Regions from separate parts of the Rummeliibacillus sp. NPDC094406 genome, predicted to be linked through region 2. Evidence: riboswitches for the same ligand, from Rfam matches in the RefSeq annotation. Region 2 holds a riboswitch; each other region holds the start of a gene.

What was found. A riboswitch is a leader RNA that binds a small molecule or an ion and turns the genes downstream of it on or off. The one in region 2 is predicted to bind thiamine pyrophosphate.
Region 1: it holds a riboswitch for thiamine pyrophosphate, as region 2 does, so the genes downstream of both, tenA (thiaminase II) here and thiT (energy-coupled thiamine transporter ThiT) in region 2, are expected to answer to the same signal.
Region 3: it holds a riboswitch for thiamine pyrophosphate, as region 2 does, so the genes downstream of both, thiC (phosphomethylpyrimidine synthase ThiC) here and thiT (energy-coupled thiamine transporter ThiT) in region 2, are expected to answer to the same signal.

What each region holds. Positions count from the first base shown of each region.
Region 1 is NZ_JBIWGZ010000007.1:45,182-53,464, forward strand. Features, by position in the region: gene ACIQ4I_RS16795 (polysaccharide deacetylase family protein) at 53-787, shown strand; gene ACIQ4I_RS16800 (NADPH-dependent FMN reductase) at 966-1,508, shown strand; gene ACIQ4I_RS16805 (GNAT family N-acetyltransferase) at 1,881-2,357, shown strand; gene ACIQ4I_RS16810 (LysR family transcriptional regulator) at 2,387-3,304, shown strand; gene ACIQ4I_RS16815 (class I SAM-dependent methyltransferase) at 3,326-4,078, opposite strand; gene ACIQ4I_RS16820 (VOC family protein) at 4,284-4,703, shown strand; TPP riboswitch at 4,762-4,859, shown strand; TPP riboswitch at 4,923-5,021, shown strand; gene tenA (thiaminase II) at 5,083-5,766, shown strand; gene thiM (hydroxyethylthiazole kinase) at 5,753-6,502, shown strand; gene thiD (bifunctional hydroxymethylpyrimidine kinase/phosphomethylpyrimidine kinase) at 6,502-7,326, shown strand; gene thiE (thiamine phosphate synthase) at 7,313-7,936, shown strand; gene ACIQ4I_RS16845 (YrdB family protein) at 8,040-8,283, opposite strand, start outside.
Region 2 is NZ_JBIWGZ010000008.1:38,012-46,294, forward strand. Features, by position in the region: gene ACIQ4I_RS17835 (polyphosphate kinase 2 family protein) at 1-262, opposite strand, end outside; gene ACIQ4I_RS17840 (tryptophan-rich sensory protein) at 452-1,180, shown strand; gene map (type I methionyl aminopeptidase) at 1,228-1,980, opposite strand; gene thiT (energy-coupled thiamine transporter ThiT) at 2,228-2,788, opposite strand; TPP riboswitch at 2,911-3,016, opposite strand; gene ACIQ4I_RS17855 (magnetosome magnetite crystal formation protein family) at 3,298-3,654, shown strand; gene ACIQ4I_RS17860 (aminopeptidase) at 4,021-5,250, opposite strand; gene ACIQ4I_RS17865 (DEAD/DEAH box helicase) at 5,272-6,543, opposite strand; gene cuyB (cysteate racemase) at 6,631-7,332, opposite strand; gene ACIQ4I_RS17875 (carboxylate--amine ligase) at 7,334-8,283, opposite strand, start outside.
Region 3 is NZ_JBIWGZ010000001.1:25,313-33,595, reverse strand. Features, by position in the region: gene ACIQ4I_RS00145 (carbohydrate ABC transporter permease) at 1-395, opposite strand, end outside; gene ACIQ4I_RS00140 (ABC transporter substrate-binding protein) at 482-1,777, opposite strand; gene ACIQ4I_RS00135 (glycerol-3-phosphate responsive antiterminator) at 2,104-2,742, opposite strand; gene ACIQ4I_RS00130 (DUF6434 domain-containing protein) at 3,134-3,703, shown strand; TPP riboswitch at 3,945-4,059, shown strand; gene thiC (phosphomethylpyrimidine synthase ThiC) at 4,189-5,967, shown strand; gene ACIQ4I_RS00120 (PPC domain-containing protein) at 6,264-7,412, shown strand; gene sstT (serine/threonine transporter SstT) at 7,603-8,283, opposite strand, start outside.

The DNA.
Region 1 (8,283 bases), on a different contig from region 2:
ATTAAAGTCATCGATGTTCTTTAGAAAGCAAAAAAGTTATGGGGGTGATATTTTGAAACGAAACAAAATAATATTTTTGACTGTTTGCGTTTTAGTCATCTCCATTTTTTACGCAAGCTTTAGTAATGCTGCGGATAAGGGAAGGTACTATTATGAGCAGACTGGGCAGGTATTGTGGGATATTCAAACAGAAGAAAAAGTGATTGCATTAACATTTGATGATGGCCCAGATCCAAGATATACACCTGAAATTTTAGACTTATTGGAAAAATATGATGCTAAAGCGACTTTTTTTGTGTTAGGGAGAAGTGCTGAGAAATATCCAAAGATTATTGAAAGAGCGTATGATGAAGGACATGAACTTGCAAATCACACATATTCCCATCCATTTAAAGCAAGAGGAAAGAAATTGGTAGATGAACTAAAAAAGACAAATGAAATTATTCAAGGTATTACAGGTTTTTCTCCAGTACTATTTCGTCCTGTCGGTGGCATTTATACAGATGAAATGATTAACACTGCACAAAAGAGTGGTTTTAAAGTAGTAATTTGGTCTTGGCACCTTGATACACAAGATTGGAAAAGCCCAGGCGTTAGAAAAATTGTAAGAAAAGTGTTAAACGGCACAACACCAGGTGACGTTATTCTATTCCATGATGGAGGCGGCAATCGTACGCAAACCATCAAAGCGTTAGAACAAATATTGCCTGTACTGCAAAAGCAGGGTTATAAATTTGTAACCATTTCGGAGCTAATGGGAGACATAAGTCCACGAATTAAAAAATAACACTACACTAATGTTTAGAGTAAGGATGAGTAAAAAATGTTCCTTACTCTTTTAGTGTGTAAAAAAATTCAACTAAAATACGGAGGGTTTTTAATAAAAAGCTAATAGTTTGATATTATCTCGAATTAATAATATTCTTAAATTGAAAATACATATTTCCATTTAGGAGGTAACGACAATGAAAGTAGTAGCAATTGTAGGAAGTATTCGTAAAGAATCATATAATTATAAATTAGCAAAATTTGTACAGCAACATAATGCTGACAAATTTGAATTAGAAATCTTAAGTTTAAATGATATCCCAATGTACAACCAAGATATCGAAAATGATGCACCTCAAGCTGTACTTGATTTCAAAGCAAAAGTTAAAGCAGCAGATGCTGTTCTTTGGGTAACGCCAGAATACAATTCATCAATCCCAGGTGTTCTAGGAAATGCTATTGATTGGTTATCACGAGTGGACAAAGTCATGATTGGTAAACCATCTTGGATTATGGGAGCTTCAATGGGTAATCTTGGTACAGTAAAAGCACAAATGCATTTACGTGATATTCTATTTGCGCAAGGTCTTGGCTCACCTGTACTACAAGGAAACGAAGTATATGTAGGTGCTGCTCATACTAAATTCGATGCTGAAGGAAACTTAACAGATGAAGGTACAGTAAAATTCTTAGATTCAGTAGTCGAGAACTTTATGAATTGGATGAAATTATATATTTAATAATTGATATCGAAGAGATCATGACTCCTGCAAATTACAGGGGTCATTTTTTATTGCTTGGCTTATTTTTATGTATTTTTATTTGGGAGAAGGTGGCTACTTAAAGCCTAAAGTTAGAGCGTAAAGGAAAAGTGAAATTATTGAGAACATAAAATGCTGTAAACGCAAATATAATTTTAATTTCCGCAAGTAAATAGGACAAAGTTGCAAGTAAATCATCTAACTTCACAAGAAAAACATCCAATTTCGCAAGTATTATTTTTCCTGAAGTTAGAGGAGAAGATGAAAAGTTATTTCGTTACTATCAAAATAGGGGATTTGTTACAATAGAAATAGATTTAATATTTAGAATAATTAAAAGGGGATAACTATATGAAAATTTCTTCACTCCAAGAATATCCAAAGATAAAAGTAATCAACTTCTTTATTCAACATTGGGGTACTACAGAAATGGTTATTTCATCAGGGATATATGATTGCAGCCAATTAGATGGATATGTTTTTCTTAATGATCAACACGAGATCATTGGACTCGTCACATATATTCTTCGAGGTAAAAAATGTGAGATTATTTCTTTAGATAGCATCGAAGAGAATCGTGGAATTGGCACAATACTTGTTCAAGAGGTTGAAAAAACAACTCTAGCAAAGGGCTGCCAACTCGTTACGTTAATTACAACAAATGATAATTTGCATGCATTAAAGTTTTACCAAAAGAGAGGATATCATTTAACAAAGGTTTACCCCAATGCAGTACAAATAGCGAGAAAATACAAACCAGAAATTCCGCTTGTAGGGAATGACGGTATTCCAATTAGAGATGAAATTGAGCTTCAAAAAGTTTTATAGTTTGAATACTGTTGATGGGAGAAGTGCTTATGGAAACGGAATGGTTAAGGACTTTTTTAGTTGCAGCTAAAACAGAGAACTTTGGGGAAGCGGCAGAAAAACGCTTTTTAACACAATCGACTGTAACAAAACATATTCATCATTTAGAAAAAGAACTACAAACACCCTTATTTGAACGAAGTGGCAAAAAAGTACGATTAAATATAGCGGGTGCTTACTTCTTTGAAAAAGCTGAAAAGTTAATTGAAATGCTTGATGATTCGTTATGGAGTACCCAAGCCTTTTTGGAAGGTTATACGTCTAATTTAACAATTGGTGTAGCCCCACAGATTGCCAACTCAACTTTGCCTAGGATCATCGAGCATTTTAATGCAAACAAGCCGCATATTCAGTTATCGATTGAATTATTAAATTCAAATGAAATAGGGGAAGCTGCTTATCGTGGTGCCATTGATATCGGTCTATCGAAAATAATATCTACACGAGATTTACAAATTGAAATGATTGCGGATGAATCTATTCAATTAGTCATCTCACCTTCTAAAAGTGAAGTAGAGCCAACCGAATTATTAAAAAGCGAGATAATTTTAACACATGAGTACGCACCTTATTGGGAAGCCGTTCAACATGTGCTTATAAGCCAATTTCCTTCACATAAAAGTATGAAAGTTAACCAAACAGAAGTTATCAAAAACTTTGTTAAGCAAGGACTGGGCATTGCATTTTTACCACAAAGTGTTGTGCAAAAAGAGGGAGGCACCCTTTGTATCCGGTCTTTAAATTTATTTGAACATATAACCTCGCAAACTTACTTTATTTCTAAATACATATCTAGTGATATTCAGGCTTTTCTAGAAAGTAGCAAGGAAATTTACCTTGCATTAACGGATTGTAAAACCCCCACTGATGGAAGTTTCGCTTCAAAAAGGAAAGGCATTTCAAATTAACAGAAATGCCTTTTATTTCGTCTATTTAACTGCAACAAAACGGAGTCTCCAATAATCAGCAATCCATGTATGTTCTTTATATAACTGAGGTTTTAAAATCTTTTCGCATAATTGAACAACATTATTTTTTTGATATTCAGATAAATGCTGAAAAATATTATTACTAAACATTTGCAGCCAATTTCTGATACCGTCTTCTCCAATAAGTGGGGTTGGACGTTCATATAATGTCATCATCTTTACTTGAAAACCTGCATGTTGTAATAATTCACTATATTCCTCTGCGGTTGGAAAGTACCAAGGAAAATAATCTTCAATATACGTATAACCTAATTCATCCATGCTTTGTTTTATCGCATTCACGATTGAAGAAATATTTCCTTTGCCACCCATCTCAGCAACAAAACGACCATTTGTTTTTAAAGCATTGTAAACATTTTGGACAACCATTTCAGGTTGTTTGATCCAATGTAATGAGGCGTTGGAGAAAACTGCATCAAATTGATGATGTGTATCTATTTGTGTAGCATCTCGTACAGAAAATTGTATTTGTGGATATTTTGTTTGTGCTTGATAAATCATTGTTTCCGATGCATCTATGCCATGCACAATAGCTCCTTGATTTGTGATTTCATTTGCTAAATCTCCTGTACCACAGCCTAAATCTAAGACTGTTTCCTCTTTTTGTGGTGCTAGTAATTCGACTAAACTCCCGCCAAATTTTGAAACGAAATCATGCTTTTTATCATATAAAACTGCATTCCATTCTCTCATTTGATCATCTCCTTTAGATGAGGATAACAGAGAATTTGATAGTAGAGATATGACTGATAAAGGGTGTATTAATTCCAAAGTGGAATATAGAATTAAATTGTTTAATTCAAATTCAGTCTAATTACTTAAGGTATGCTCGATTACCCCCTTGTTATAATTATGGTAGTAATTAGTAATTTGAGAATGAAAATAAGGGGATGAAGGAATGGAAAGTAATTGGCCAAATGAAATGAAAGTAGCGCAAATTCGAGTGGCACGCCCTACGGATCAACTCGACAAAGTTGTAGATTTCTATTGTAAAGGATTAGGATTGAAAACGATTGGCTCATTTGAAGGGCATAGGGGATATAAAGGAATAATGATTGGGCTTCCCGGTTTTGACTATCATTTGGAATTTACTCAACATATAGATGGTAGTCCTTGTCCAGCTCCAACAAAGGATAACCTACTCGTCTTCTATATCCCTGATCGTAAAATAATTGAAGATATCAAAAATAGATTGAAGAATATGGGATATGATATAGTTTCACCAGAGAACGGATACTGGGAAGAATCAGGCGTTACAATTGAAGATCCAGATGGTTGGAGAATTGTCTTAATGAACACCCCTGGCATTGGTGACTAATAAAGGATAAATTTATCCTTGAGCAGCTGAGTAAGAAATGCTACGATAATAGCAACTTAAATATTTGCGGGGGGACGCTTATGCGTTGAGAAGGTAGAACCTGACCCTTAGAACCTGACAGTTAACACTGACGTAGGGAGCAAAGTACATAGCATAATAATGCATGATTTTTGTACAGTAGCTCTCCGATTTGGAGAGCTTTTTTGTTACCAACCAAATATTTTTGTGCGGGGGGACACTTTTGTGTTGAGAAGGTTAAAACCTGACCCTTAGAACCTGACAGTTAATACTGACGTAGGGAGCAATATTCACTATGAAGTCTCTATGTTTAGCATGGAGACTTTTTTTGCGTCTACGTCCACTACAAGGAGGACTTAGGATGACATTTTGTGAAGAGGTAAGAAAAGAGACAGATTTTTATTGGGAAGGTAGTTTTGAACATCCATTTGTAAAGGGATTAGTTGGAGGAACTCTGCCAATTGAGAAATTCAAATTTTATATGATGCAGGATGCTTATTATTTAAAGCATTATACAAAAGTGTTAGCGATAGCTGCATCAAAGGCAATTACGAATGAGGATATTGCTTATTTTTTAGAAACAGCTCGTCATATTAATGAAGCTGAGCTGGAATTGCATCGGACAGTTTTCCATGAGCTTGGTGTAACTGATCAAGAATTAGAAACATTTGAACCTGCACCGGCCGCGTACAATTACGTTAGTCATATGTACAATACAGCTCATAATGGTGATGTTGCTGAAGCATTTGCAGCCATGTTCCCATGCCCTTGGTTGTATCAAGAAATTGGAGAAAAATACAAAGACGCTAAACCAGGTGTCAAACTTTATGAAGAATGGATTACGATGTACAGTGATCCGGATTATAAAGAAAAAATTGAATTGCAAAAGTCGATGATGAATCGTTTTGCAAAAGAACAACCTGAAAAAGTATCTTTATTGAAATCTCATTTCAAGAAAAGTTGCTATTATGAATGGAAGTTTTGGGAAATGCCTTGGACTTTAGAAGATTGGAAAGGTGAAGTGGTCAATTATGAGTATATCTAAAATTCGAATGACAAGTCCTCTTGTCCATTGTATTACGAATTATGTTGTAGCGAACTTTACAGCTAACGGGCTTCTTGCAATTGGTGCTTCACCTGTAATGGCAGATGAAGCATCTGAGGTCGAAGAAATGGTATCCAATGCCTCTACCTTATTACTTAATATTGGAACCATTAACAGTCGAACTAAGGAAGCAATGATTCTTGCAGGTCGTAAAGCAAACGAGAAAGAAATACCCGTTGTCCTTGACCCTGTTGGTGTAGGCGCTACAGCATTTCGTAAACAAACGGTTCAAGAATTACTGGAAGCGGTGAAATTTGACTTAATCCGTTGTAATGCCGGGGAACTAGCAAGTATTGCAGGTGTTAAATGGCAAGTAAAAGGTGTAGACAGTGGAGAAGGAGAAATCGATGTTGAACAAGTAGCGAAACAAGTAGCACGTCAATATCATTGTCTAGTCATTGTAACGGGCCCTTCAGATATCTTAACAAATGGCGAGCAAACTTATACCATTGGAGGAGGCAATGAAATAATGACGCAGGTGACAGGAACAGGCTGCTTACTTAGTGCAGTTTGTAGTGCGGCATTAGCTGTAGAAGGCAATCCTTTAACTGTTCTTCATGATGTTTTACAAGATTATAAAGCTGTTGCAGAGCGTGCAGCTATTGCAGGTCCACTAGGCTCTTTCCAAGTGGAAGTATTAAATGCATTACACGATATCTCTAGAGGTGAACAATAATGGACATTGTGATGACAATAGCGGGCTCTGATAGTGGTGGAGGGGCAGGAATCCAAGCTGATTTAAAAACATTTCAAGAGTTAGGTGTTTTCGGTACATCCGCTATTACTGCACTAACTGCACAAAATACTTTAGGGGTAGAAGGGATCTTCCCTGCAACAGCTGAATTTGTACAACAACAAATTGAAGTAGTAATGCAAGATTTACCTGTAAAAGCTGCCAAAACAGGTATGCTTTTTTCTGCAGAAATAATTGAAGCCGTTGCTCAAAGCTTAAAGGATAAAGAAATCCAGCTTGTTGTTGATCCAGTCATGATTGCAAAAGGTGGTGCATCTCTCCTTCAATCAGAAGCCATCAAAGCTTTGAAAAGTTCACTACTGCCACTTGCTACTGTACTTACGCCAAATATTCCTGAAGCAGAAGTAATAAGTGGGAACACGATCAGAACTGCTGCAGATATAGAGAAAGCCGCAAAGATAATTCTTAATATGGGCGTTTCTTGCGTTGTGATGAAAGGTGGTCATTTAGAAGGTGAAGAAGCGATTGATACGGTTTATTTTCAAGATGGCACATCATTCTCAATGCAAACGAAGCGTATTGATACAAAGCAGACACATGGAACAGGTTGCACATTTTCATCTGCAATAGCAGCATTTTTAGGTCAGGGTTATGATTTACGTGAAGCGATCATTGAAGCAAAGAAATTTGTACAATTAGCGATACAAAATCCTTTAAATATCGGGCACGGCCATGGCCCAACAAATCACTTTGCATATAAAAAGGAAAATGGAGTTTGCGAGGTGACAATCATTGAAACGAAATGATTTAGCTGTTTACTTTATTATGGGAACACGAAATTGTATTGATAGCCCTTTAGAGGTACTTGAGGAAGCATTAAAAGCAGGAGTAACTATTTTCCAATTACGAGAAAAAGGGGAGGCTGCGTTAAAAGAGCATGATTTAGAATATTTTGCCATAGCGTGTCAAACGTTATGTAAGCATTACAATGTTCCCTTTATTGTGAATGATGATGTTGATCTTGCTTTGAAGATTAATGCAGATGGTGTGCATGTAGGACAAGATGATATAGCTCTTGAAGCAATTCGAACAAAATTCAAAGGCAAAATTGTAGGGATCTCTGTGCATACGAAAGAGGAAATGGAGAAGGCAGTGATAGGTGGAGCGGATTATGTTGGCATTGGACCAATTTATGAAACAAAATCAAAATCAGATGCGAAAAAGCCAGCAGGTGTAACATTTTTACACCAAGCAAGAGTCATGTATCCTGATTTCCCACTTGTCGCGATTGGTGGAATTACAGAGCAAAATGCACATGAAGTACGGCAAGCAGGAGCAGATGGAGTTGCCGTCATATCAGCCATTAGTGAAAGTCCTAATAGAAAGGCGACAATTCAGTCTTTTTCTTCTTTATAAAAGAAAACAGCTTCAAAAAATAATTATTATCCATTTCAATAACACTTTGAATTATATAGATTCAAAGTGTTATTAAATGTTTTAAGTTTAAGTATTTTATTATTCATGAATGCCAGAATACAAGTAATATTTTATTTAGTATGAATATCAATCCGTATACACACGCTACTGCTACTTTTCCTAAGCTAATTAATAGCAGGACGGGCAATAAGAAAATTATCATTTCTAATATGAAATGAGCAGTTGCAGGTAGAGGAATATTGGCTTTTGGAGAACCAAACAAAGCCCAGATTACTGCGATGCTTAAAGGAATTGAAATACTGAGTATCCCTTTTTGAATATGGGTA
Region 2 (8,283 bases):
ATTTTAATTCATCTTGAGTTGGGGCAGCAATTGGATGTACCACATATCCACGTGGATCTAAACGTTGCGTTAAACGTTTTATAGCCCCACCTTTTCCCGCTGCATCCATACCTTCAAACCCAATGATTAAGCCAATATTATGATTAAATAAGAATTGCTGAATGTTGAGCATTTCGAATTGTAGCTCTTTTAACTCTTTTTTGTAGGAAATCTTTTCATCTAACTGTTGGTCTATATTCATATTTTCTATGCGCTTGGTCATCTTTATCTGCTCCCTTTTTTCTTCCATATTACTATATTACTGCAAAGTTCACTAAAATGGTATTTGTTGTTAGAGCAAAACGATTGTATACTTAAGGATGACTGATTTTATATAATGATTTTAGTTTTTAACAACTTGTAATCGATCATTAGATTTGTTTAGAAATCTAATCTAAAGGAGGAGATTTTATTGGGCAGACTGTTAGTCGTTACAATTGTTTACATCGCAATGATTGTATTTAGTACAGCTGCTAATATAATTCCACTAAATGGTCATACAACAAGTGAAATCTCCAACAGCTATACTGTCCTATTTAGTCCAGCAGGGTATGTTTATATTATTAGGGTATTTATTTATATTATTTTGGCTTATTGGATTTATCTATTATGGAAAAATCGCCATAATGAATATCATATTAGTTTAATGCAAATAGTCTTATTTGTAGCTAGTTCGTTATTTAATATGTTATGGATTTACTTGTGGCATTATGAATATTTCACATGGTCAATTGTGGCAATCATTTTAATGCTCCTGTCATTAACAGGTTTGTATTTTACATATCCTGCTTGGCATCGTTCATGGGGCGGACGATTACCAATTTCGATGTATCTTGCTTGGGTTAGTATTGTAACCTTTATGAATATTGCCTTTCTATTTACTCATAATCATTGGAACGTCTTAGGGCTTAGTGATCCACTATGGGCCGTTATTATGCTTACATGTGGAACAGCGATTGCATTGCATTTACGATTCCATTATGATGATATACTATTCCCTATCGTTTATATTTGGGCTTATATTGGAATTGCATTTAAAAATGGCTTTGAAGAATTGCTTGTTACGACTGCAGCTCTTTTCTTGAGTGGTGTATTAGTGGTCGGTATTATTTTTATAAAAAAACAAAAGCCCTCTGAATAATTACGTTCAGAGAGCTTCCCGCACCCTGCTAATTAGCAGGGTGTTTTTTAATCAATTTTTGTTGTAATAATTGGTTCACCATTAGTTACAATGATTGTATGTTCAAGTTGTGCTACAAGTGATTTATCTGGAGTGATAAAAGTCCAGCCATCACCTGCTTCTACAATGTGTTCTGCTTTTTGTGAGATAAATGGTTCTACTGCTAAAACCATTCCTTCTTTAAGAATTGTACGTTCCCAGGCATCGAAATAATTTAATACGTATTGTGGTTCTTCATGTAGTGAACGGCCAACACCATGTCCAGTTAAGTTCATAATCACCGCTAAGCCATGATCATGTGCTTCACGTTCTACAGCTTTACCGATTTGGTTTAGACGAGAACCTGCTTTTACTTTTGTCATCGCACGGTCAAATGCACTTTGAGCGACGTCACAGATTTTTTGAACTTCCGGTAAATCAACTTCTCCTACGATAAATGAAATACCCGTATCTGCATAATAACCGTCAACATGACCTGATACATCAATGTTAATCAAGTCACCTGCTTTTAGTTTATGAAGATTTGGAATACCATGTGCAACTTGTTCATTTACACTGATACAAGTGTATCCTGGAAAATCATATTCTGCTTTAGGCCCTGATACAGCACCTTTTTCTTCAAATAGGCGACCAGCTAGGTCATCTAATTCTTTAGTAGTTACACCTGGTTTTGTTGCGGCTTTCATTGCATCTCGAATTTCAGCCATTGCACGACCAGCTTTCAATAAAGCATCTATTTCTGCTTGCGTTTTTGCAATCATTTCTAACGATCCCTTCTAATTAAATATCTACACTTAACTATACCACAATTTTACGTTAAGCCGTTCTTATAAAACCTTTGCTTACGGACTCTATTGCTATCATATTATACTTTTTGAAAATGTTTACGATTACCATATTAATTAGAGATTTAATAATATACTTATGACTTTGTGACTCAGAATTTATTCTTAAAAAAGTTTTATGAAAAAGTCTAGCCCCCATATTTTGGTGGCTAGACTTGTAGTTCTATCGTTTTTGTTCTAATAATCGAGGTGCAGATGTAAATAGAAGTGCTGCAACAATAATCGTTAAAATAATTGCTGGAATCATATATGAACCGTTATAGATAATGGAATACCAATAGACATTTTGTTTGCCAGCATACTCTGCAAAAAAGATGATACCTGATACAGTATGTGCAATATAACGTAACATTCCCCCGATAAATGTTCCAATTGCAATATATGCTACCATTTGCTTTTTGCTTTCCTTTTTGCTTGCATTGATTATTCTATTTCTCATCACTCCTGCTAAACCAACTGCAGTAAAGGCAAAGAAATAATCAATAAAACCTTGTAGAGGTGTTAAAATATAGCCCCCCATTATTGCTTGTAATCCTCCCACTAGAAGTCCTGTTATAAGACCTGCTATTGTACCCCAACGAAATGCCATCAACACAATTGGCACCATTACAAGGCTAATGGAACCACCTTGTGGCCATAGTTTAAAGGATACTTGGTCTAAAACTAGACCGATTGCTGCAAAAATAGCAATCTCAACCATCATTAATAATCTTTTGTTGTTCAATTTTCAAATCCTCCTTAGTCCCGATGTAGATCACATAAGCCCCAAAGCCTATTCTAGGAAACTTTCCATTAGAGATTTCACCATAAAAAAACGACATCAGGATAGCCCTGACATCGAAATAAGTCGGTTTCTATCCACATTCCTACGCAAGTATTAACTCACAGGTTCAAAGGGTTAGAACTTCGGGTTCACTCTCAGCCGTCCATTACGGCTCCCCTTGTGGTCGATACATCATTAAATTTTATTGAACACATTTATTTTACTTAACTAAATATTGTATTTCAATGTTAGTTGCCCAAAAAATTAGATAATCAGTTTATCTGTAAAAAGATATTGCATTTTTATATTCGACACATTAAAGATGGAAAGAAGTACTTTAAGGGATTGATTTTAAAAATTTTACTATGATTAATGTTTAAATATTGATTTAAAACGCTAAAATAAATGAAGTATAACTCGAATCTTTTGCCCATTATTATGCGTATGTATAATAAATGGAGGTGTCATTATTGGATAATAATCGCATACTGTCAGCCCTTTGTTATTTTAGTATATTTTTTGCCGGATTTATATTACCATTAATCGTCTATTTTGTATCTACAGATCAAGATGTAAAAAGGCATGCAAAACGTGCATTTATCTCTCATCTACTGCTAATTATTCCTACTATTTTTGGAGTAATTATATTTATTGCTACCATAGCGGCAAGCCCTTTCAGCTATGAAATGAACATTATGAATGAATCATCTGGTAACGGTACATTCTTAGTAATCTTATGGTTTGTTTTTGTGATTGTAGAAGTAATAATATCACTTGTAGTTTTTATCTGGAATATTATTCAAGGAATTAAAGTACTTAGAGCTTAAGAGTACAATTTTATGGGTATAGTCTGAAATAGAAAAGTTTCTGGAATGGAGTGCTACTATATGCAAGTACGAAAAGTTGTAAAAGCAGCTATTAAGTTAGCTCCAATTGTTTATCCAATCATCATTAAAGCAATTGATGCTAAAAAGAAGAAGACTCCTATAAAGAAATAATTTGATGATGAATCGCCCTGGGGTTGTGATCCTTGAGGCGATTTTTTAGTTTTTCAGTACCACTTAGAGTTTCTTTAGCACCTCTCAGCGTTATTATCATAATTAGTTGGTAAGATTCTTCTACTTTCATTCAAATAACCTTTAAAGAATAAAAACTCCGCTCATTTCATTGTGAGCGGAGTTTTAGATTGTTGTTTAAAATGCCCAACTACCTTTACGGAAGATTGGTTCTACTGTTCCATCTGGTAAGATACCATCTATGTCCATTTCGCCGCTGCCGACCATGAAGTCTTCGTGTGTAATGGATGTGTTGATGCCTTTTTCTTCAAGTTGTTCTCTTGTAAGTGTACTGCCACCTTCGTAGCATGTTGGGTACGCTTCTCCAATTGCTAAGTGATTGGATGCATTTTCATCGAACAAAGTATTGTAATATAAAATATTAGAAGCTGAAATTGGTGATTCGTGCGGTACTAATGCTACTTCACCAAGATATTGAGACCCTTCATCAGCTTTTGTTAGTTCTTGCAGCAATTCTGCACCTACACCTGCTTCAGTTTGAACGATTTTACCATTTTCGAATGTGATTTTGAATTGATCGATAATATTACCTTGGAACACCAATGGTTTTGTGTTTGAAACATAACCATTTACGCCATATTTTGAAGGCATTGTATAAACTTCTTCAGTAGGCATATTCGCAACAAATGAAGTACCATCTGGAGTATAGCTAGCACCTGTACACCAGATGTGCTTATCTGGTAATTCAATTGTTAGGTTTGTACCTGGTGCTGTGTAATGTAATTTTGCATAGCGTTTTTTGTTTAGTAGGTTAGCACGTGTATCTAAGTTTTTCAAATGTTGGTCCCAGTTATCAATGACATTCCCTTCACCGATATGTACCGTTTTGAAGATAGCTTCCCATAATGCAGGTACTTGTTCTTCTTCTTTCAAATTAGGAAATACTTTAGCAGCCCATTTTTTTGAAGGAACCGCAATGATTGACCATGCAATTTTATCGTTCATAACAGCATCACGATAATTTTCTAAAGCTTTTCCAGAGGCCTTTTGATGAGCTGATAATTTTTCTACAGGAACACCTGTTAAATTATCTGGATCTGCAGCATCAATCCATAGTAATGCACCTTTACGTTCGATGAGTTCATCACGTTGTTCACTAATCCAACGGGGAAATTTTGCAAATTCATCGTCTGGTGCATGATCAAAATAAGCACGATTGATTACATCATCAGAGAAATTTACTGTTACACGACTAGCGCCTGCTTCATATGCTTTTTTTACAACTAGACGTGTAAATTCAATAGTATCTGTCGTTGTATTGATCAATAAAGTTTGGCCTTTTCGCACATTAGCTCCAACTTTTACTGCTAACTCAGCAAATTGTTCTAGCTTTTCTTTAAATGTCATCATTAATTACCTCGCTTCTAATTATTTCTTCTTAGATTTCTTTGCAAAGTACTTTTTCTTTCCTGAATCTTTGAAAGAAGCTCCAAATGAACTACTTTCATTTCTTTTTTTAGATGTTTTATGCGCATTTGAATTACCATTTGGCTTTGTTTGTTTTCGAACTTGTTTATTTTCTGCGTGACCTTCTATAAGTTGGCCATTAGACCATATTTTTTCAACTGGTTTAATTGATAATTCACGAAGGCGTTTATGGTAAGCTTGTTCTTCATGATATGCAAGTAATGTAATAACCTCACCATCTGCTCCTGCACGTCCTGTACGGCCTGAACGATGAACATATTGCTCTCTTGTATATGGAACAGCCACGTGTATAACATACGTTAATCCATCTATATCTAGTCCTCTTGCTGCTACATCTGTTGCAATTAGAATACGAGCTTCACCTTTTCGGAAACTGTCTAATGAAGCTTTTCTTTCTTCCTTTTTCATCTCAGAATGTAGTGCCACAATTGGTGCATTGCGGAATTCAAGCTTAGATTTTTTCATTAAAACTTGGTCTAAATTGTTCATAAATGCAAGTCCTCGAACTCCTGATACATGTGATAATTTACGTAGAAATTCTGTTTTATCACGTTCTTCGAGTTTTACAAAAGAATGTACGACCTTACTGCCTGTTAATGTTTCATCCACTTTTACTTGAAAACGTATGGGATCATGGAGCATACGTTTTGCCACTAATTCGATTTCATCGGTAATCGTTGCTGATACGACTGCAACTTGACGTTCGTGGTCTGCACCATCGATAAATGATTTTACAATGACACGGTAATCGCGGCTTAGTAGTTGATCCCCTTCGTCTAAAACAATTGTTGTCAGCTCATGTAACTTCAATTTCTTCTCTTTAACTAACTCATTTAGACGTCCTGGTGTACCAACTGCAATGGTTGGTTTTTTCTTTAATTTTTCGATTTGGCGTTGTGGGTTTGCCCCACCAATTAATGGAACAACCGTAATATTTGTACCGGCAGTCCATGTACGAATAACTTCTACAATTTGCATACATAATTCTTGGGATGGAGCAACGATTAGTGCTTGCGTTGCTTTTTTTGCACCATCAACTTTTTGTAGAATCGGCAATAGATAAGCTAATGTTTTTCCTGTACCTGTTGGGGATTCAGCTACTACGTCTTTTCCTTCTAATAGTGCCGGAATCATTTGATCTTGGATTGGCATTGTGGATGGGAAAGTCCACTTTTTTTGTAAATCTTCACTCAATAAAGTTAAGAATGACATTGTTTCCCACACCTTCTCTCAGTTATATTTAATAATTTACATTATGTAAAAACCTGTCCCTTATAGAAAGGACAGGTCTTTCAATGATTAGTCTAATAATTCGTAACCACAACTAGTAATCGCACAATCCGCTAATACAATAAGTGCATCAATATACGAATCATCTAACGATAACTCTCTATTCACAACAGATAGCTCTGTACAGCCTAAAATAATGTGGTCACATCCTGCATTTTTCATTGCTGCTTCGATTGGTTGCCATTGTGCTGACGTTATCTTTTTGCCTGCTTTTACATAGTCATATATCACTGTCATAATGTCTTTTTGCATTACTTCATCTGGAATAATAGGTTCTATACCTTCATCCATCAAAGCCTCTTGATACAAATTGGAAGTTAATGTACCGATCGTAGCAAGTACACCAACACGATTTGCATTTAATTGGCGTGCTTTTTTCGCTGTTTCTCGAATCATATGCAATACGGGAACTTTCGAATTTGACTGTAAATCATCGTAAAAATTATGCGCAGTATTGCAAGGGATTACAATCATATCTGCTCCCGCATCGGCTAGCTTATTTGCATCCTCAACCATTACTGGGAGAGGGTTTGGTTTAGAATGATCTAAAATATATGCCGTTCTATCGGGGATACGTGTATCATTATCTATGATAAAATGCATATGCTCCTGATCACTAAATGCTTTCGTTCTACGGACAATCGATTCGCCAAGTAGCATTGTTGCTAGCGGTCCAACACCACCAATAATACCAAGTACTTTCTTTTCCATTCTAAGACAGACCTTTATTGTTAAAATATTTTTTGTATTTACGGTAATAATTCAAGCTATTCAATGTTAGTTTGCACCAACGTTTGAAGTTCATGTCCTCTTTGTAGAACAATGAGTTCGTTGCTTTACCTTCTTTGATTAATTTACGAGCTTTTGCTTTAAGCTCAGTGTTTTGTGCGTATTTGAATAATACACCATTTGGAATGATACTCCACAAGTGTTCGTTATCCGCATAAGTTAGTTCTTGTTGCAAATGTAACATACGGTCATCTGCAACATATTTCATTAGGTTATAGCCTGCTGCGGTTACATAATAACTGCTACGTCCATTACGAAGGTTAATCTCAAATAGTTTATATTTACCATCACGATAATCGTATTTCATATCAAAGTTTGCAATACCTGTAAAACCAATATCTTCTAAGAAGTAACGCACTTGGTCCATCAAGTCTTTATCATATGTAGTTATGATTGCTGCATAACTACCGATACCTTCTGGAGAATGTTCTTCAAGAATTGGGTTACCTAAACACATTAGCTTCACTTTACCATCAGTAGCAACATATGCATTCAATACGCGCATATATGAATCATCACCAGGGATGAATTCTTGGATGATTAAGTGATCTTTATAAGACGAACTATAAATTGCTTTTAAGATGGCATTCTTTTCAGCTTCATCATGTGCAATGAATACTTTTTTCTTACCCGGAAATTCACAAGCCCAATAAGCCACTGAATTGGATGCTTTAATTATGATTGGGTATTCAACTTTCACTTGGAAGTTCTCATATGTTTCATACGTACAAGTATCCGTTTTTGGATAACTGAAGTTATATTTTTCACACATTTTATAGAAGTTTTCTTTCAGTAAAATGCGATCCATTAAAGATTCATCGATGTAAGGAACAGTGAAATATTGTTCAAGAGCTGGTTTGTTTTTAATAATGA
Region 3 (8,283 bases), on a different contig from region 2:
GTAAATAATATCGATCCTACTACCAATGATATAAACGCTGGCAAAAATATTGCACTTTTATAAAATCCTTTATATCTTTTTAGCACTATATCAATTACATAAGAGAAGATATATGGAATGATACAATTTAATACCAGTAATATGGCAATATAAATAAATGTATTTCCAAAAACTTTATAAGTTTTTGGATCAGATAACACATCGATATAATTTTGAAAACCTACAAATTTTTTTGTTGGGCTGATCATGTTCCACTCAAAAAAGCTTAAATAAACGGTGTATATAAATGGCCAAAACATAAATAATGCAAATATAATTATTGACGGTAATAACAAGCAATAAGCTTTCCAGTTTTCTTTTATTACTTTTGGTTTTACGGCCGATAAAGTGCTCATATTTTTTTGTCCTCCACATTTGTAACAGGGTAATTATGAACCAGTATTTCTATGGATACTGGTTCATATGAACAATTACTTAAACGTTACTTTAACAAGTCATTAATAGTTTCCTGAGTAGAAGACAACCCTTTTTCTACAGAAATTTTGCCACCAAGAATTTCATCACGAACATCTAATAATGTCTGTTCTGCTTGTAAACCTGCATCTCCAGGGAACGATGTCCATGGGACAACTCCATCCATTTGCTCTACTGCTGCTTGCATCATTTTATTTTCTTCTAAATATGTTTTAAGCCCATTTTCTGCTCCTGCAACTTCCTTGCGCGGAGGTACATATCCTGTTCCTTTAGTCCACTTAGCCATTGATTCCACGCTATATAGATATTTCATAAATTCCCATGCAGATTTTTGTTGGCTTTCTTCCTTTGCTGTAATAGCAAGCATTGCCCCACCTGCTGGTAATCTAACTTTTTTTCCATTCCATGCTGGCGATTTTATAGTAGCTACATCAAACTTTGAATTATCTTGAATATTTGAACGCTGTGCAATTGTTGTATACGCCATTGCTACGTTACCATCGATAAAACTTTGCACACCTTGATCCCAAGACAAATGAACTGCTGATTTATCTTTTAGAATCATATCAGCCAATAATTGATAAGCTTCGATCCCTTCTTTTGAAGCAAATGTTGCCTTACCATCTGTTATCATTTGAGCTCCATTACTTTCAAGTAACGCTTGAGTTGCCCAGTTATCCGCTGGCTCTTGAAAATAAAAACCGTATTTACCCGTTTTTTCTTTAATTACTTTCGAAAACTCTTTTACTTCTTCCCATGTTTTTGGTCCATTTTTATCCAGTCCAGCTTTCTCTAATAAATCTCTATTAATATAAAGTACTGGGCTACTTAACGAATATGGAACACCCACTTGTTTACCATCCGAATTTTTTGCTAAATTCATAACATTTTCTAAAAAATGATCTTGTAAAAACGTTTTATCTTCTGGATAATTTTTATCTATTACGTCTTGAGGAGATACATAATTAAAATTATTTGAAAAATAATCTAAAAACGACCACCCTACCTGTACAACAGCTGGAGTTTTTCCTGCTGCTACTTCAGCTTGTAAGTTTTGCATTAAACCTTTATACATATCTGGGTTATATTTAGCTACAACTTCTGTAGTATCACTTTGTGCATTAAATTCTTTAACTAACTCATCCACTGCTTTTCCACCTTGAGTCTCTGCATTTACATGCCAGTACTCAATTACTGTTTTTTTACCATTTCCACTATTGGATTTAGTTGTTTCAGAACTTTGACATGCTGTTAAGATTAATACGAATACAAATAAGCTAACTAATTTTAAGAATGATTTCATTATGTTCCTCCTATTAAATTAGACTTACTTACCATTTCAGAAAACAGTTAAGTTTGACTACAAACATTGAGTACTAACTAAAAACTCATCTTATTTAAGACCTTAAAGCTACGTTTCCAATCACCTATTAATTGATAATATGTAATATAGTCACCTCCATTAGCACTACGCATAACAAAATAAAAAGACCTCAAATAAAATGTATTAAATACATTATTTGAGGTCTCTCTACTCGCGCCTTTTTGCTATTCACTTTACACTTTTACTATATATGTTTTTTATTAATTACAAATAAATTAAGTATAAATTATATGTAAATTTTTGGGTCAAACACCATTCATATCTATTTTCCACAATTCTGAGTTTGATGTAGTAATCGCAAGAGCGCCATTATCAAGTGCTTCCCTTGCATGTTGAGGTAAGTTTAATAATCCACCTGTGATAATAGGTACAGGTAATACTTTCGTCAATTTATTTATAAAGTCTGGGGCTCGACTCGGCATAACCTCAATTATATCTGAGCGAATTTGACTAACATCTTTCACTAAGTTCATATAAACATCGGTATCTATTAAAAAAATTCGCTGAATAACCAGAATTCCACTGGATTTTGCCCTTTTTATAACCCCACTCTTCGTTGTAACTATTGCAAATGGACGAACACTCTTATTTATAAAGTCAATTCCATCGTGATCCATCTCTAGTCCACCTATTTTATCAACATGCAAAATAACTGGTAGTCCTTCAGATTGAATATGGTCGACGTATCTTTTAACAGTTAATATAGAACCTGTCATTAACAATACTGCACTAAGGTTTTCTTTATACTTGATTGCTCGCTCTATATTCTTGATGTCCTTAATAGCAGCAACCATTTTATATTTTTCTAATCTTTCTAGTAAGACCTGTCCCCTATTATTTGTTTTCACGGATAATTCCCTCTCTTTCACACTTAAGGTTCGCAAGATGATAATTTCCTATAAAAACGAACAATCATCCTCCTAAAATTCATCAAGGACAATTTTATTATTAACAATCTTATTAAAGAATGGTTCTATTGTATATATATTACATTACAGCACATTTTCTACATACGGTAAACAAATTTAAATAAACTGATAATTAATAACTGCACTAACAAGCGCGCAGCATGCAAATATTATCAACCACAAGGCCCATTTGTTTGGTGTATCATAATAAATTTCACCATGTAAATAAAAGGTAATACATATTTCTTTAAGAAGGCAAAAAATCTCCTTATATATTTTTCGGTTTGTTATTGTTGAATAGGATTATTTTTGCTACAAAAGAACAAATGTTCTATAATGAAATTAAATACATATGGAGGTGTTTTTAGTGAGGCCTACTCTAACAAAAGAAATTAGTGTGCAAAGTTTTAAAGACTTTTATTGGTTAAAAGAAGAATTACAAACTTTTTGCAGAAAAAATGGAATAAGTGCTTCTGGTTCAAAAATAGAAATTACCGATCGAATTGAAACATTTCTTCGAACAGGAGAAATTAAAAAGCCAATTAGAAAATCAAAGGTAAATAAGAAGGCAGAACCTCAAACAGATTTAAGTCTTGATACAGTCATTATGGAAAACCATCGATGTAGTCAAGATGTAAGAGCCTTTTTCAAGACAGTTATTCCTAATTTTCATTTTTCTACATATATCCAAAATTACTTTAAAAACAACATTGGAAAAACGTATCGTGATGCTGTAAATGCTTGGTATACGGAAGAAGAGTTAAAGAAAGACCCTACATACAAGAAAAAGATTGCTCCCCAATTTGAATACAATCAATTCATTCGTGACTTTTTTGCTAATCCAAAAAACCAAGGAAAAAGTCGTCAAGAAGCAATTGAAGCGTGGAATAACATTAAGAAACTTCCTGGAAGTAATAAATACGAGCCTAATAATTAACTTTTTAGGTCCCCTTAACATTTCTACTTGAACGTAATTTGACTTTTGACAACCAGAAACTCGCTTTTGTTGCCAATTTCAGTTTATCTCGTTCATCAGGAGATATTGAATGTTTTCTATTAGAATAAATATATTAATAATCTGGTTTAAAATTAAATAACCTATCAATTTTTTATTAATTCCTTTTTATGTATTTACTTTCTTTACTTATTTCCCTATAATATGGTTATAAAAATTTTATATTGATAACAAGGGGTGTCCATTGAGTTGGGCTGAGAGAGAAACACGTTGACGTTTCTTAACCCTCGGGACCTGATCTGGTTCATACCAGCGTGGGGATGTTACATCACTGAGCAAAGAAGATAGATTATCTATGTTTATATCGCCAGGTCCATTTTTAATAATGGACCTGGTTTTTTTCTTTACTGATATTTGCTGTGAAACAGATCTGTCCCTATTATCAATTAGAAAAGAGGATAGACAAGATGAACAAAACAAATGAAGAAATGAATTTTGCAGTTATGTCCAATTTTTCTGGTAGTCGTAAAGTATATGTAGAAGGAACACGTCCTGATATTAAGGTACCCATGCGTGAAATTACTTTAACTCCAACTAATGATGCTAATGGCGTTACTGAAAATCCCCCAGTACGTATCTATGACACTAGTGGCCCTTATACAGATGAACATCGCACTATCAACATTCGAGAGGGTCTTCCTCCCCTTCGCAGAGATTGGATTTTAGAAAGAAATGATGTAGAGGAATATACAGGCAGAAGTATGAGACCTGAAGATAATGGTTACAAAAAAGAAAATAGTTCTAACTCTATAGAGCAATTCCCATACATCAATTCCCGCCCATTACGTGCTCAAAAAGGAAAAAATGTTACACAGCTTCACTATGCACGAAATGGATTCATCACACCTGAAATGGAGTTTATTGCGATACGAGAAAATGTAGAACCTGAATTTATTCGTAAAGAAGTTGCAGAAGGTAGAGCAATTATACCTGCTAATATTAATCATCCTGAAATTGAACCTATGATTATAGGACGGAATTTCCATGTAAAAATCAATGCAAATATTGGAAATTCAGCTGTGTCTTCTTCTATCAAAGATGAAGTTGAAAAGATGACATGGGCAACTCGCTGGGGTGCCGATACAATTATGGATCTTTCTACAGGTAAGAACATTCATGTGACTAGAGAATGGATTATTAGAAATTCACCAGTACCTGTTGGAACAGTCCCTATTTATCAAGCTTTAGAAAAAGTTGGTGGGATTGCAGAAGATTTAACCTGGGAAGTATATAAGGATACCTTGATTGAACAAGCAGAACAAGGTGTCGATTATTTTACGATTCACGCAGGTGTACTTTTAAGTTATATTCCATTAACAGTTAATAGAATGACTGGGATTGTATCTCGCGGGGGTTCAATCCTTGCACAATGGTGTTTAGCACATCATGAAGAAAACTTTTTATATACTCATTTTGAGGAAATTTGTGAAATTATGAAGTCCTATGATATTACCTTTTCGTTAGGAGATGGTTTGCGTCCAGGATCCATCGCAGATGCTAATGATGCTGCACAATTTTCTGAACTTGAAACTTTAGGAGAATTGACCAAGATTGCTTGGAAACATGATGTACAGGTCATGATTGAAGGTCCAGGACATATTCCGATGCATTTGATTAAAGAAAATGTAGATAAACAAATGGAGATCTGCCAAGATGCACCATTTTATACACTAGGACCGCTTACAACTGATATTGCACCTGGATATGACCACATCACTTCTGCAATTGGTGCTGCGATGATTGGATGGTTTGGTACAGCAATGTTATGCTATGTAACACCAAAAGAACATCTAGGATTACCAAATAAAGAGGATGTACGAACTGGTGTTATCACGTACAAAATTGCTGCACATGCTGCTGACTTAGCAAAAGGTCATAAAGGTGCCCAACAACGAGATGATGCCTTGTCAAAAGCTCGCTTTGAATTCCGGTGGAAAGACCAATTTAACTTATCGCTCGATCCTGAAAGAGCTTTAGAATACCATGATGAAACATTACCAGCTGAAGGTGCGAAAACTGCACATTTCTGTTCTATGTGTGGACCAAAATTCTGCAGTATGCGTATTTCACAAGATATTCGAAATTTAGCAAAAGACAAAAAACTTGTTATTGATGATATAATTGGAGAAGGTTTGAAAGATAAAGCTTCTGAATTTCGTCATCAAGGAAGTCAAATTTACAAATAAAATAACTACACTATTCAATAAATAATGGGTAGTTAATAAAGAAAAAAAGAGCAGTTGGATAAGAAAAATGATTTTTCTTTCCAGCTGCTTTATTGATTGTAATAGATGTAACAAAAAATCCACGTTACTCCGAAGGAAAAACTTTACGGTATCCCCCACAGGCTCATCCCCTTTAATCATAATTTTTTACTTCTTAATAATGTATTGATATAGATATAAGGTATCTAGAAAATAAGCATATGCATGACTTCAGTTACATAGTATGTCAAGGATTAATTTAGAATGGAGTGTGGTGCATGAGCGGAAAGAAGTACTTTTATTATTTATTTTTTATGTTTTCTTTGTATTTTGGTCTATTATTGAGTGGGGATTTTACAGCATCAGCTAATACTTTAGCGACTTCTGTAAGGATTGAAACGAATAAAACGTATACTGATAATTTGAATAAAGTAGAAAAAGTAAGATATTATCAATTTACAACTAACGAAGATGGCAAAGTAACCATAAATTTAAGCAATTTGTCAGGGACAAAATGGAAGTTTTCCTTATTAGATCAAACTGGAAATACAATGAGTTATGAGTTTACGAACTATGATTCTTCTGCAACAGGATTTAACAGTTTAATTATGGGTTTACCGAAAGGTACTTATTTTATTAAAGTAGAAAGTTATTCGAATACTTTGAACAAGGAATATAAACTAAATGTAACAACGTCTCCATCTCCCAATTATGAAACGGAAAATAATGATACTTTAGAAAAGGCTGATCCCATTGAAGTATCAACAACCTATACAGGATTAATCCATAGATCTTCTTACGATAAAGCTGATTATTATTCATTTTCTACTTCTGAAAATGGAGAAGTATATATAAATCTAAGCAATTTATCAGGTGCAAAATGGAAAGTCACTTTATTAAATTCAAATGGCGATAAAATTGATTATAGCTATACCGATAATTCTAGCAATGCCAATGGTTTTACAAAATTCGGATCCGGCTTACCTGCAGGATCATATTATGTGAAAATAGAAAATTATTCAAATAGTTACAACAAAGAATATAATTTTGAAGCTACTTTTAATGCAAATAATTACGTAGAAACTGAACCGAATAACACATTAGCAACAGCAAATTCAATTCAGCTGAACTATACGTATAAAGGCTGGTTTCTACAATATATGGATTCGAAAGATTACTATAAAATAGATATTACATCTAAGGCAACATACAAAGTAAATATTTCTAATATCACTGGTTCAAAAAGAAAACTTCAATTGTATGATTCAAATGGTAAAGAGATAAATTACATTTATTCGGATAGTAGTAATAATGCTACTGGTTACACATCATTCAATCAAAAATTATCTAAAGGAACTTATTATATTAATGTTACTCATAATTCTGGTGATCGGTCCAAGCCTTATAATGTGATTGTTACAAAATAGAACATATAGTATTCAGCTTTCTCGATTTTAAATATTTTTGTAAAGAACAGAATAAACGATGAAAAATCGGCAATAACAAAATACCCATCAGTGCTACTAAGTCACTAATGGGTATTTTTATGTTTGAAAAGAAGTTATCTGTATAGATTAAATCTTATACAATGGTCAATCTTAAATAGCATTTTAGATCTTATTTATTTTTACGTTCATTCGCATATTGTGCTGCTGCTGTGAAAACTACGTCTGATGAAGAGTTAAGTGCTGTTTCACAAGAGTCTTGAACGACCCCAATGATAAAGCCGATCGCAACGACTTGCATTGCAACTTCGTTTGGAATTCCGAATAAGCTACATGCTAGTGGAATTAATAGTAATGAGCCACCCGCAACACCTGAAGCACCTGCTGCAGAAACTGCTGATACAACCATTAAAATAATGGCTGTTGGAATATCAATATTAATATTTAACGTATGTGCTGCTGCTAATGTCAATACGGAAATCGTAACAGCTGCACCCCCCATATTAATCGTAGAGCCTAATGGAATTGATACAGCATATGTATCTTTATCTAAACCTAATTTTTCACAAAGCTTAATATTCACTGGGATATTCGCGGCAGAGCTACGAGTGAAGAATGCTGTAATCCCACTTTCTTTTAATGCTGTTAACACAAGTGGATATGGATTTCTGCGTGCTGCAATAAAGACGATTAATGGATTTACCACTAAAGCGATAAATACCATACATCCTACTAATATAATAAGTAGTTGTCCATATTTTAGTAATGATGATAAGCCGTTCGTTACGATGGTATCATACACGATACCGATAATACCAATCGGTGCTAGATTAATAACCCATTGTACAACCTT